DNA from 2 places in the Oceanicoccus sp. KOV_DT_Chl genome. Region 1 is predicted to be linked to the other one. Evidence: predicted binding sites of a transcription regulator. Region 1 holds the regulator's gene; the other holds the start of a gene.

Region 1 (4,438 bases):
CAGCAATTACAGTCGGATCACCGGCAACTGGTACGGGTTCTTTATCATTTGGAGCGTGAAGTGAAAGCTTATGCTGGTCTGTCACCAGCGAGCGCTGGAGTAGAGAAAATTCTGGATATTCTGGATTATATTCAGGTTTATCCAGAAATTTGGCACCACCCTGCCGAGGATATTATTTATCAGGTATTAGTGGCGCGAGAAGCCAAAGCGGCTGAGGCAGTTGCCGATATTATTGCTGAGCATGAAGTGCTGGAGTTGCTTACTGAGAATTTACTGGCTTATATCAATCAGCTGGTGTCTGCCGATACTGCCAATGTTGCTCATGTCCGAACCCGTTTTATTAAAGCTACAGGTGATTATATTAATCGCCAGCTACAGCATATGGAGCAAGAGCAGCGGCGTTTATTTCCGTTGATTGAGCAGTATGTTGATCAGCAGGATTGGGCTCAAATTAACGTGCAGCTAAAAAGTTTACAGCCGGTATCCGGAGAGTCCGGACTTGATATTTATCGTTCAAGGTATCAATCCATAGCCAGTAGCAGTGCAGTCACGGCTCATTGATTTCAGTTGCACCCCAATTTTAAACTGATATTGCTCTGATCGATGCTTTATCAGCTGATGTCTTAGGAATGTGATAATGAGTACAACGCCAGTGTCCGAGCCGATGGCCATTGATTCCAGGTCGGGCTCAGCTGCAATAATTGCGACTGAGCCAGCCGCGCAAAATAGTAATCATAGTTGCCGGGATGCTGACCTGATTAGTAAGTACGATGTGTCGGGGCCGAGATATACCTCTTATCCAACGGCTTTACAGTTTTCTGAAACATATACCGAAGCAACTTATAGACAGCAGGCACAGGTCAATTTGAAGCAGGGTATCGCGCCAGTATCACTGTATGTGCATGTGCCTTTTTGTCAGAATATTTGTTATTACTGTGCCTGCAATAAAATTGTTACGGCTGATCGTTCAGTAGCGCGTACCTATCTTGATTATTTGCATAAAGAAATCAGCTTGCAGTCTGAATTGGTCGGTAAGTATCGCCCGGTTACCCAATTGCATTTAGGGGGAGGTACACCGACTTTTTTTGATGGTGCTGAACTGACAGAATTGATGCATCTGTTGGCGAGTCATTACAACCTTAGCGATTCGGAGCAGCGGGAATATAGTATTGAAATCGATCCGCGCACGGTAACCCAGGATAGTCTGGCATTGCTCAAAGGGCTGGGGTTTAATCGGCTCAGTTTAGGGGTGCAGGATTTTGATGAGCAGGTGCAACGCGCGATTAATCGCCGCCAGTCAGTCGCTATGATCAAGACGCTGACCGAAACGGCACGATTATACCAGTTCAAGTCGGTTAGTTATGACCTGATCTATGGCTTACCCTTGCAGACCCCCGCTTCATTGGCGGAGACCCTGGCGACAGTTATTGATTTGTCACCTGATCGGATCGCTTTTTATAATTACGCCCATTTACCACAGCGATTCAGTTCGCAGCGCGCTATCGACCGGCTGGATTTGCCCTCGGCACAGCAAAAAATTGCCATGCTGGCATTGATTGCCGAACAATTGACGGCGGCAGGCTATCGGCATATCGGCATGGATCATTTTGTTAAACCGCAGGATGAGTTGGCGCGGGCACAGCAGGCGGGAAAGTTACAGCGTAATTTTCAGGGGTATTCAACATCCCTGGCGCAGGATCTGGTAGGTTTGGGGGTGTCATCGATTAGCTCTTTACACGCGAGTTATGCCCAAAATGAACGAGATTTAGACGCATATTACCAGCGCTTGGATCGAGGCGAGTTACCGATAAGCAAAGGTGTTGAGTTAACCGTGGATGATCAAATCCGGCGGCAGATCATTGTTCAGCTTATCTGTAATTTACAATTGAGTATTGCTTCAATTGAAAAACAGTTTGCTATTCATTTCTCCGAGTATTTTAGTCAGGAATTATTGGCCTTGCAGTTGATAGAAAATGATGGCTTGCTGTCTTGTGAGGGTGATAAGGTTATCATTCATGAGCGGGGTAGGCCGATGTTGCGAAACATCTGTATGTGCTTCGATCGTTATTTGCCGCAAGGGGCAACAGCATCGTTTTCACAGACCTTGTGATTATTCAGTAGCTGTATTCACGAGGTAGGGTGACGGCTTGGGTGGCATGGCGCTATCAATTCAAAGCGCAAGAGTGTGGTGAAGGTGAGAAAGCCAGGCCACAATTTTTTAGTAATAGGAGTTTTGGCCAATGGTTATTAGCAGTACCAGCACGCAGCTTGAAGATGCACAACACAGCTGTCCGCATAATAAGACCATTTCCTGTGGTAACTGCCGTTTAGGGGCTATTTGCCTACCGTTGGCGCTTGAGGATGATGATGTTGTTAAGCTCGATGAGATTGTACAGCGGGGGCGGCCACTGCAAAAAGGCGAGCACCTTTATCGTGAAAGCGACCCGTTTACTTCTGTTTACGCTGTGCGGTCCGGGGCCATTAAGGCCTACCGTTTAACCGGCGACGGTCAGGAGCAGGTCACAGGGTTTTATTTTCCGGGTGAAATTATTGGTATGGATGGCATTAGCAAAGATAAATATGCCAGTTCAGCAAAAGCATTGGAAACTTCTGCAGTCTGTGAAATACCCTTTAACCGGTTGGAGGAATTAAGTACGCAGCTGCCGACCATGCAGCGTCATTTTTTCCAGCTGATGAGTCAGGAGATCACCACGGATCAGCATTTAATTACGCTGCTAAGTAAAAATAGCGCAGAGGAGCGCATTGCTTCGTTATTGATCAGTATTTCCGCGCGTAATGCCCGCCGAAAATTATCCAAAACCAGTTTTCGCTTGCCGATGTCTCGCACCGATATCGGTAATTATTTAGGATTGACGGTAGAAACGGTGAGCCGGGTCATGAGCAGATTTAATAAGCAGGGCCTGGTGGACGTAGAAAGCAAGGAGATTACCTTGTTGGATTTGGATGGTTTGAAAGACATTGCCAATGTGAAAACAGACTTTTGAATCAGTGACTAGTATTAGCGTGAGCACATAAATTTTGTATGTTGCTATTTGTATAAGGTAGCAATAAGTTGATTAAACCTAATTGGTACCATTGTCTTTTCTTGGTAAAGAGTGTGCGTCTGGCACTCACACTATCAATTCAATCTATGACGAATATCGGGCAAAGTAATTTTCAATTCCGCTGCCTTGGCACTAGAATTGATTCAAGTCATGGCTGTTGTTCTGGCCATCATTAATACTATCCTCTTGTACAGAGTTTTTTATTTATTACGGGTTTTACTATGAGCCAACCCCTTGAACATCCTGTTTATAATTATCGAGTAGTCCGTCAATTTGCGGTGATGACCGTGGTGTGGGGGATTGTCGGCATGGGCGTCGGTGTATTGATTGCCGCGCAGCTGGTTTGGCCGGTGCTTAATTTTGATACGCCCTGGTTAACGTTCAGCCGGTTACGGCCATTACACACCAATGCGGTTATTTTTGCTTTTGGTGGTAGTGCCTTGTTTGCCTCATCACTTTATGTAGTACAGCGCACCTGCCAGGTGCGACTGATGTCGGATACTTTGGCATCATTTGTTTTTTGGGGTTGGCAGCTGGTTATTCTTGCTGCGGCTATTTCACTGCCTTTGGGTTATACCAGTTCCAAAGAATACGCTGAGCTTGAGTGGCCTATTGATATTCTTATTACGGTGGTGTGGGTGGCCTATGCAATACTCTTTCATGGCACTATTGCCCAGCGAAAGACCAGCCATATTTATGTTGCGAACTGGTTCTTTTCCGCGTTTATTGTCACAGTGGCTGTGTTGCATGTGGTGAATAGTGCTGCAATACCTGTGAGCTTTACTAAATCCTATTCAGCCTATGCTGGTGCTACCGACGCCATGATTCAGTGGTGGTATGGGCACAATGCTGTAGGCTTTTTCTTAACCGCCGGTTTTCTGGGCATTATGTATTACTTTGTGCCGAAGCAGGCTGAGCGACCAGTCTATTCTTATCGTTTGTCCATCGTTCACTTTTGGGCGCTGATTGCAATTTATATTTGGGCAGGCCCACACCATTTACATTACACAGCGTTGCCTGATTGGGCGCAAAGTTTGGGTATGGTGATGTCGTTAATCTTATTGGCGCCAAGTTGGGGGGCATGATTAACGGCATGATGACGCTCAGTGGTGCCTGGCATAAGTTGCGCACTGATCCGATATTGCGATTTTTAGTGGTGTCTTTGTCGTTCTACGGGATGTCGACGTTCGAAGGCCCGATGATGGCGATTAAAACCGTAAATGCCTTGTCGCATTACACCGATTGGACGATTGGTCATGTGCATTCCGGTGCCTTGGGTTGGGTAGCAATGGTGTCTATTGGTGCGATGTATCACTTGTTACCGATTATGTTTGGTAAAAAGAAAATGTACAGCGTGAGTTTGATAAACCTGC
Region 2 (4,438 bases), on a different contig from region 1:
AACCCTATATCCCAGACCTTATTCGCTGATGTGTAATTAATAAAGGCATTAAATAAATCTAACCGAGGAACCATTATTGACGGCACATTTGCACTCCCCGGATACGAATGACTACGGTGCTGATAGTCCCCACCGATAATAAACTCGCCGCCCAATTTTACCGGAATAGTATAGTCAAAACCTAGCGTGGAACTAACCGACGGCGTTTCAGCGATATCACTATCCGGCGTAACATTACTGATATCCGGTGATAGTTTTTTATAATCACCATTGGCCGTAGCGAAATTACCATAGAGCTGTAAGTGCATCGTCGGCACATAAGACAATTCAAGTTCAAGCCCCTGCACGGAAGCTTCGGCCGCATTCTGAATAATGGTACCGCCACTGACAGGATTTAAAGAATTAAGCTGCAGGTCCTTAAAGTCATTATAGTAATAAGTGATATTAAAACGCAGGCGCTGCTCTACCCACTGCTGCTTGAGGCCCACTTCGTAGGTCCAGACCTCTTCAGGATCAAAGGATTGATTCAAATCGTCGCCCTGAAAACCACGGCCCTGAAAACCGCCCGCCTTAAAGCCCTTTGCCGCAGAAATATAAAGACTCGCATTATCGTTAACCGTGTAATCAATGGCTGCCTTAGGCGTAAAACTATTAAACGTCTCTTTTAAATTGGCACTACCATCGGTAAATACACCTCCGGTGTTTGTAGTACTACCAAGGAATTCTTTATTGTCGCGAGTAAAACGACCACCCAACGTAAACTCCAGCGAATTACTAGTCTGGTAATTAATCTCCCCGTAAGCGGCATAAGATTTGGTTTCAACATCGTACACCTGACGACTGGTAACCGCCCCCCCAAACAAAGTGTTAAGTAAATCTGCCGAATTATTTTCATACAAAAAAAACATTCCAGTTATCCACTGAAGTTTACTATTGACGTTGTTACTGGATAATTGAAACTCCTGAGTATATTGCTCGGTATCAACCATCTGATCAATATACCAACTGTCCTGCCCCGAAATATCGGTTAAGCGTTTATCCTCAACTGTGCGATAAGCAGTAATGGATTTAGCTTCAGCAAAGGCCAGCGTCCAATCAAGGTGTAAAGACGCGCCGGACTGGGATACATCGCTAAATTGCTGCTGACTGGTTAGCGTTGAATACAGGTCATTAGCAGCTAACGATTGCGTATTAGCATTGATCGGGGTGACATATAGACCATCGCCATCGTCATCTATCTGGTAAACATTAATTCTAGCGTCAAGCGCTTGCGAACCAACATAGTCCAGTGTTAAACGCCCCCCTTGATAACCACGATCACCAAGATCCTCTTCAACCTTCCCCATAGCACTGTCATAACGATCGATATAGCTCTCTTGATCGGAGTGTATCAATGCAATACGACCCAACCATTGCTGCTCAATCAAAGACCCGCTAGCGACCAACTGATATTCCTTCAGGCTACGCGAACCAGCACTTACCGTTAACGATGCCGCTGACTTTTCTGTTGGCGCATTAGTCATTATTTTAAGGGCACCGGTGGTGCTATTGCGGCCATACAAGGTTCCCTGCGGACCTCGCAATACTTCAATTTGAGCAACGTCGAATAGCTTCCAGTTACTACCATTTAAACGTGCAACATAAACATTATCGATATACAGACCAACCGCAGCTTCAGCCGTAGGTACTGACGACTCACCCTGACCCAGCCCTCGCAAAAAAATGCGCGTATTAGAGGCACTACTGGATGAGTAAGTGCTAGTCATACTAGGCGTGTGACTAGCAATATCAGTAATTTCCCATAAATGACGATGACGAATAGCCTTGCTATCGAATGCAGTGACGGCCACGGGTACATCTTGCATTTTCTCATCACGTTTGCGCGCCGAGACCGAGAGAGGAACTCGCATCAATTCTTCCAAAGACAAATCAAACAACGCTAACTCGTCATCAGCCCCTGCTAAAGTAGGTAATAAAGCCATAACGGTAGCGAATATAAATTTCACTTTTGCGTCTCCGACTGATCCTGTATTGCCAGCTTTAATAGTGTAGCGCTAATTGTAATTTCCAACTGGCGAGCTAAAGATAGATTCACCGTGAACTGCAACTTATCATTGATAACTACAAATTCTATGACCGCAGGTGATTGACGATTATTGGTTTTATCAGTGACTAAAACTGTATTTGAATACTGCCATGATGGCAGCGTTTGTAACAACTCAGGACTTGCGTAGACGAGATTGCAGCTGGATACTGTTGCCTTCGAGGTCAGCTCAACAACCTCAAGGGTTTTATTGTTTAGCTTTCGGCCATCAGCCTCCTTGAGGTAGTTGTACACCTTGGGCGCACCCAAAATGCAGTAGCGGAGGTTAGTCGCTTCCCCTTCTGGCCACTGGATAAACTTGCCGAAGTTAAATAGGTAGGCTGACTTAAGCCGCGCCTCCTCTTGCGCAACGTCTCCCGCGGCAAAAACCAGCGGAGAAACCACCAGGCAAAACACTTGAATCATTAAATGAGAGCGTCTTAGGCGTGGGCGTAGCGACCTCATGGCGATATATCCGGCAACTTTATGCTTAAGTAGTTATTCAATATAAACCCTCACCTAACTACAAAGTTTAGTTTGTGAAAGAGTATTTCACAAATCCCTGACTACAAAGCGACCGTTTTCATAATAATCAATATCCAACCGCTACTTAATAACCCCTACCCCATCACTGCAACTCCCAATCACCACCCTTATGCCTCTGCATTACTGCTGCAGACAGTGAAATATTACATTGCGATTGGTACTATCATAGCGACAGTCTACAATCGCAGTCTTTTACGGCTAGCCACGGGACCCTAGTTGATGAGAACGACAGACACCACCTCTTGCCCACTGTGCGCAAAGCCAAATCTGTGTGCTGTCGCCAGCAATCCACAAGCGCAAGACTGCTGGTGCCAACAGACCGTTATTCCTAAAGCCCTTATTTTCAAGGCCAATCAAAGCAACAACAGCAAACGCTGCATTTGTAAAACCTGCGCTACCGCAGCCCAAAAATTGAGTAAAGAGATCAAATAACCATGAACAATAGTCCTACACTGGGGTTTAATTATCTCGTTCAAGGGTTTGAATTAATTCGCAAGCCTGGTATACGGCTTTTTGTCATCGCCCCACTACTAATAAACACGCTTATTTTCGGCCTGCTGATTAATTACAGTTTCACCCAATTCGGCACCTGGATCGACTGGGCTATTGATTGGATGCCGCAATGGCTGGACTTTTTACGCTGGATTTTATGGCCAGTGGCAGTCATTTTGATTCTTACTGTAGTCATGTACAGCTTTAGCATCGTTGCCAATCTCATTGCCTCACCCTTTAATGGCTTACTCGCCGAAAAAACCGAAGAGCTATTAACCGGTAAAGAAGTGGTGGGCTATGAAACAACGTTGCAAGCGCTGCTCTCTTTCCCCAAGAGTATTAGCCGCGAAATATCCAAACTACTGTATTACCTGCCACTGGCCTTGCTGGTACTCATTATCAGTTTTATTCCAGTTATTAATGTCGCCGCACCAGTGCTATGGTTTCTATTAGGCAGCTGGATGATGGTGATTCAATACTGCGACTACCCTATGGATAACCACCAACAAAGTTTTGCGGCGATGAAGAAAGCGATAAAAATGCAACGAATGACGTCGCTCGGGTTTGGGGCCGGTGTTATGGTCGGTACCATGATCCCTATTATTAACTTTATTATTATGCCAATCGCCGTCTGTGGTGCGACGGCTTATTGGACGGAACAATTACAGCAAAACTGCGAGTAAATCGACCGCAAATATATGAAACGGTTATTTTTCTAATAATTCCGCTGGCGGCTGTTGGCAACTTAATTTACTACCCAGCATTTCTTCCAATGGCCCCAATAAAAACGCATCATCTTCGCAGGCAAAACTGATCGAAGTCCCTAAAGCACCAGCACGGCCAGTACGACCTATGCGGTGTACATAATCCTCAGGGTCTTCAGGCAAGGTGTAATTCACCACATGGCTAATACCATCCACATGAATACCGCGCCCCGCCACATCGGTAGCAACCAACACCTGCAATTCGCCATTTTTAAAACGCTGCAACGTTTGCGATCGTTTATTTTGTGGAATTTCACCGGATAAGATACCGCACTTAAAACCACTTTTACGCAAACGCTCATACAACTTACGGGTTTGATCACGGCGATTGGCAAATACAATAACACTGCTGGCCTCTGGCGTTTTCACAATATTTTTCAGCAGAGTATATTTTTCATCAGCAGAAATAATATAAACCTTTTGGTCAACGGTATCGGTTGCCACACTATCAGGTTCAATTTCCAGCTTGAATGGATTGTAAGTCCACTGCTCGGTAAGACTCAGCACATCATCGGTAAAAGTTGCACTGAACAACAATGTTTGTCGGCTTTCT

Evidence for each region. The regulator FNR, encoded in region 1, switches genes on or off when oxygen is low (the NO sensors DNR and NnrR bind a similar motif). The targets are predictions, from matches to a motif close to TTGATNNNNATCAA.
Region 2: UNITIG_RS25760 (cysteine-rich CWC family protein) is a predicted target of FNR. The motif match lies at 2,666-2,679, and genes of this name have one in related genera.

Annotation. Positions count from the first base shown of each region.
Region 1 is NZ_FQLF01000002.1:653,252-657,689, reverse strand. It holds gene UNITIG_RS06745 (hemerythrin domain-containing protein) at 1-561, shown strand, start outside; gene hemN (oxygen-independent coproporphyrinogen III oxidase) at 638-2,110, shown strand; gene fnr (fumarate/nitrate reduction transcriptional regulator Fnr) at 2,241-3,005, shown strand; partial or broken gene ccoN (cytochrome-c oxidase, cbb3-type subunit I) at 3,287-4,438, shown strand, end outside.
Region 2 is NZ_FQLF01000005.1:131,115-135,552, forward strand. It holds gene UNITIG_RS17950 (TonB-dependent receptor) at 1-2,006, opposite strand, end outside; gene UNITIG_RS17955 (YfiR family protein) at 2,003-2,548, opposite strand; gene UNITIG_RS25760 (cysteine-rich CWC family protein) at 2,849-3,061, shown strand; gene cysZ (sulfate transporter CysZ) at 3,064-3,804, shown strand; gene rhlB (ATP-dependent RNA helicase RhlB) at 3,829-4,438, opposite strand, start outside.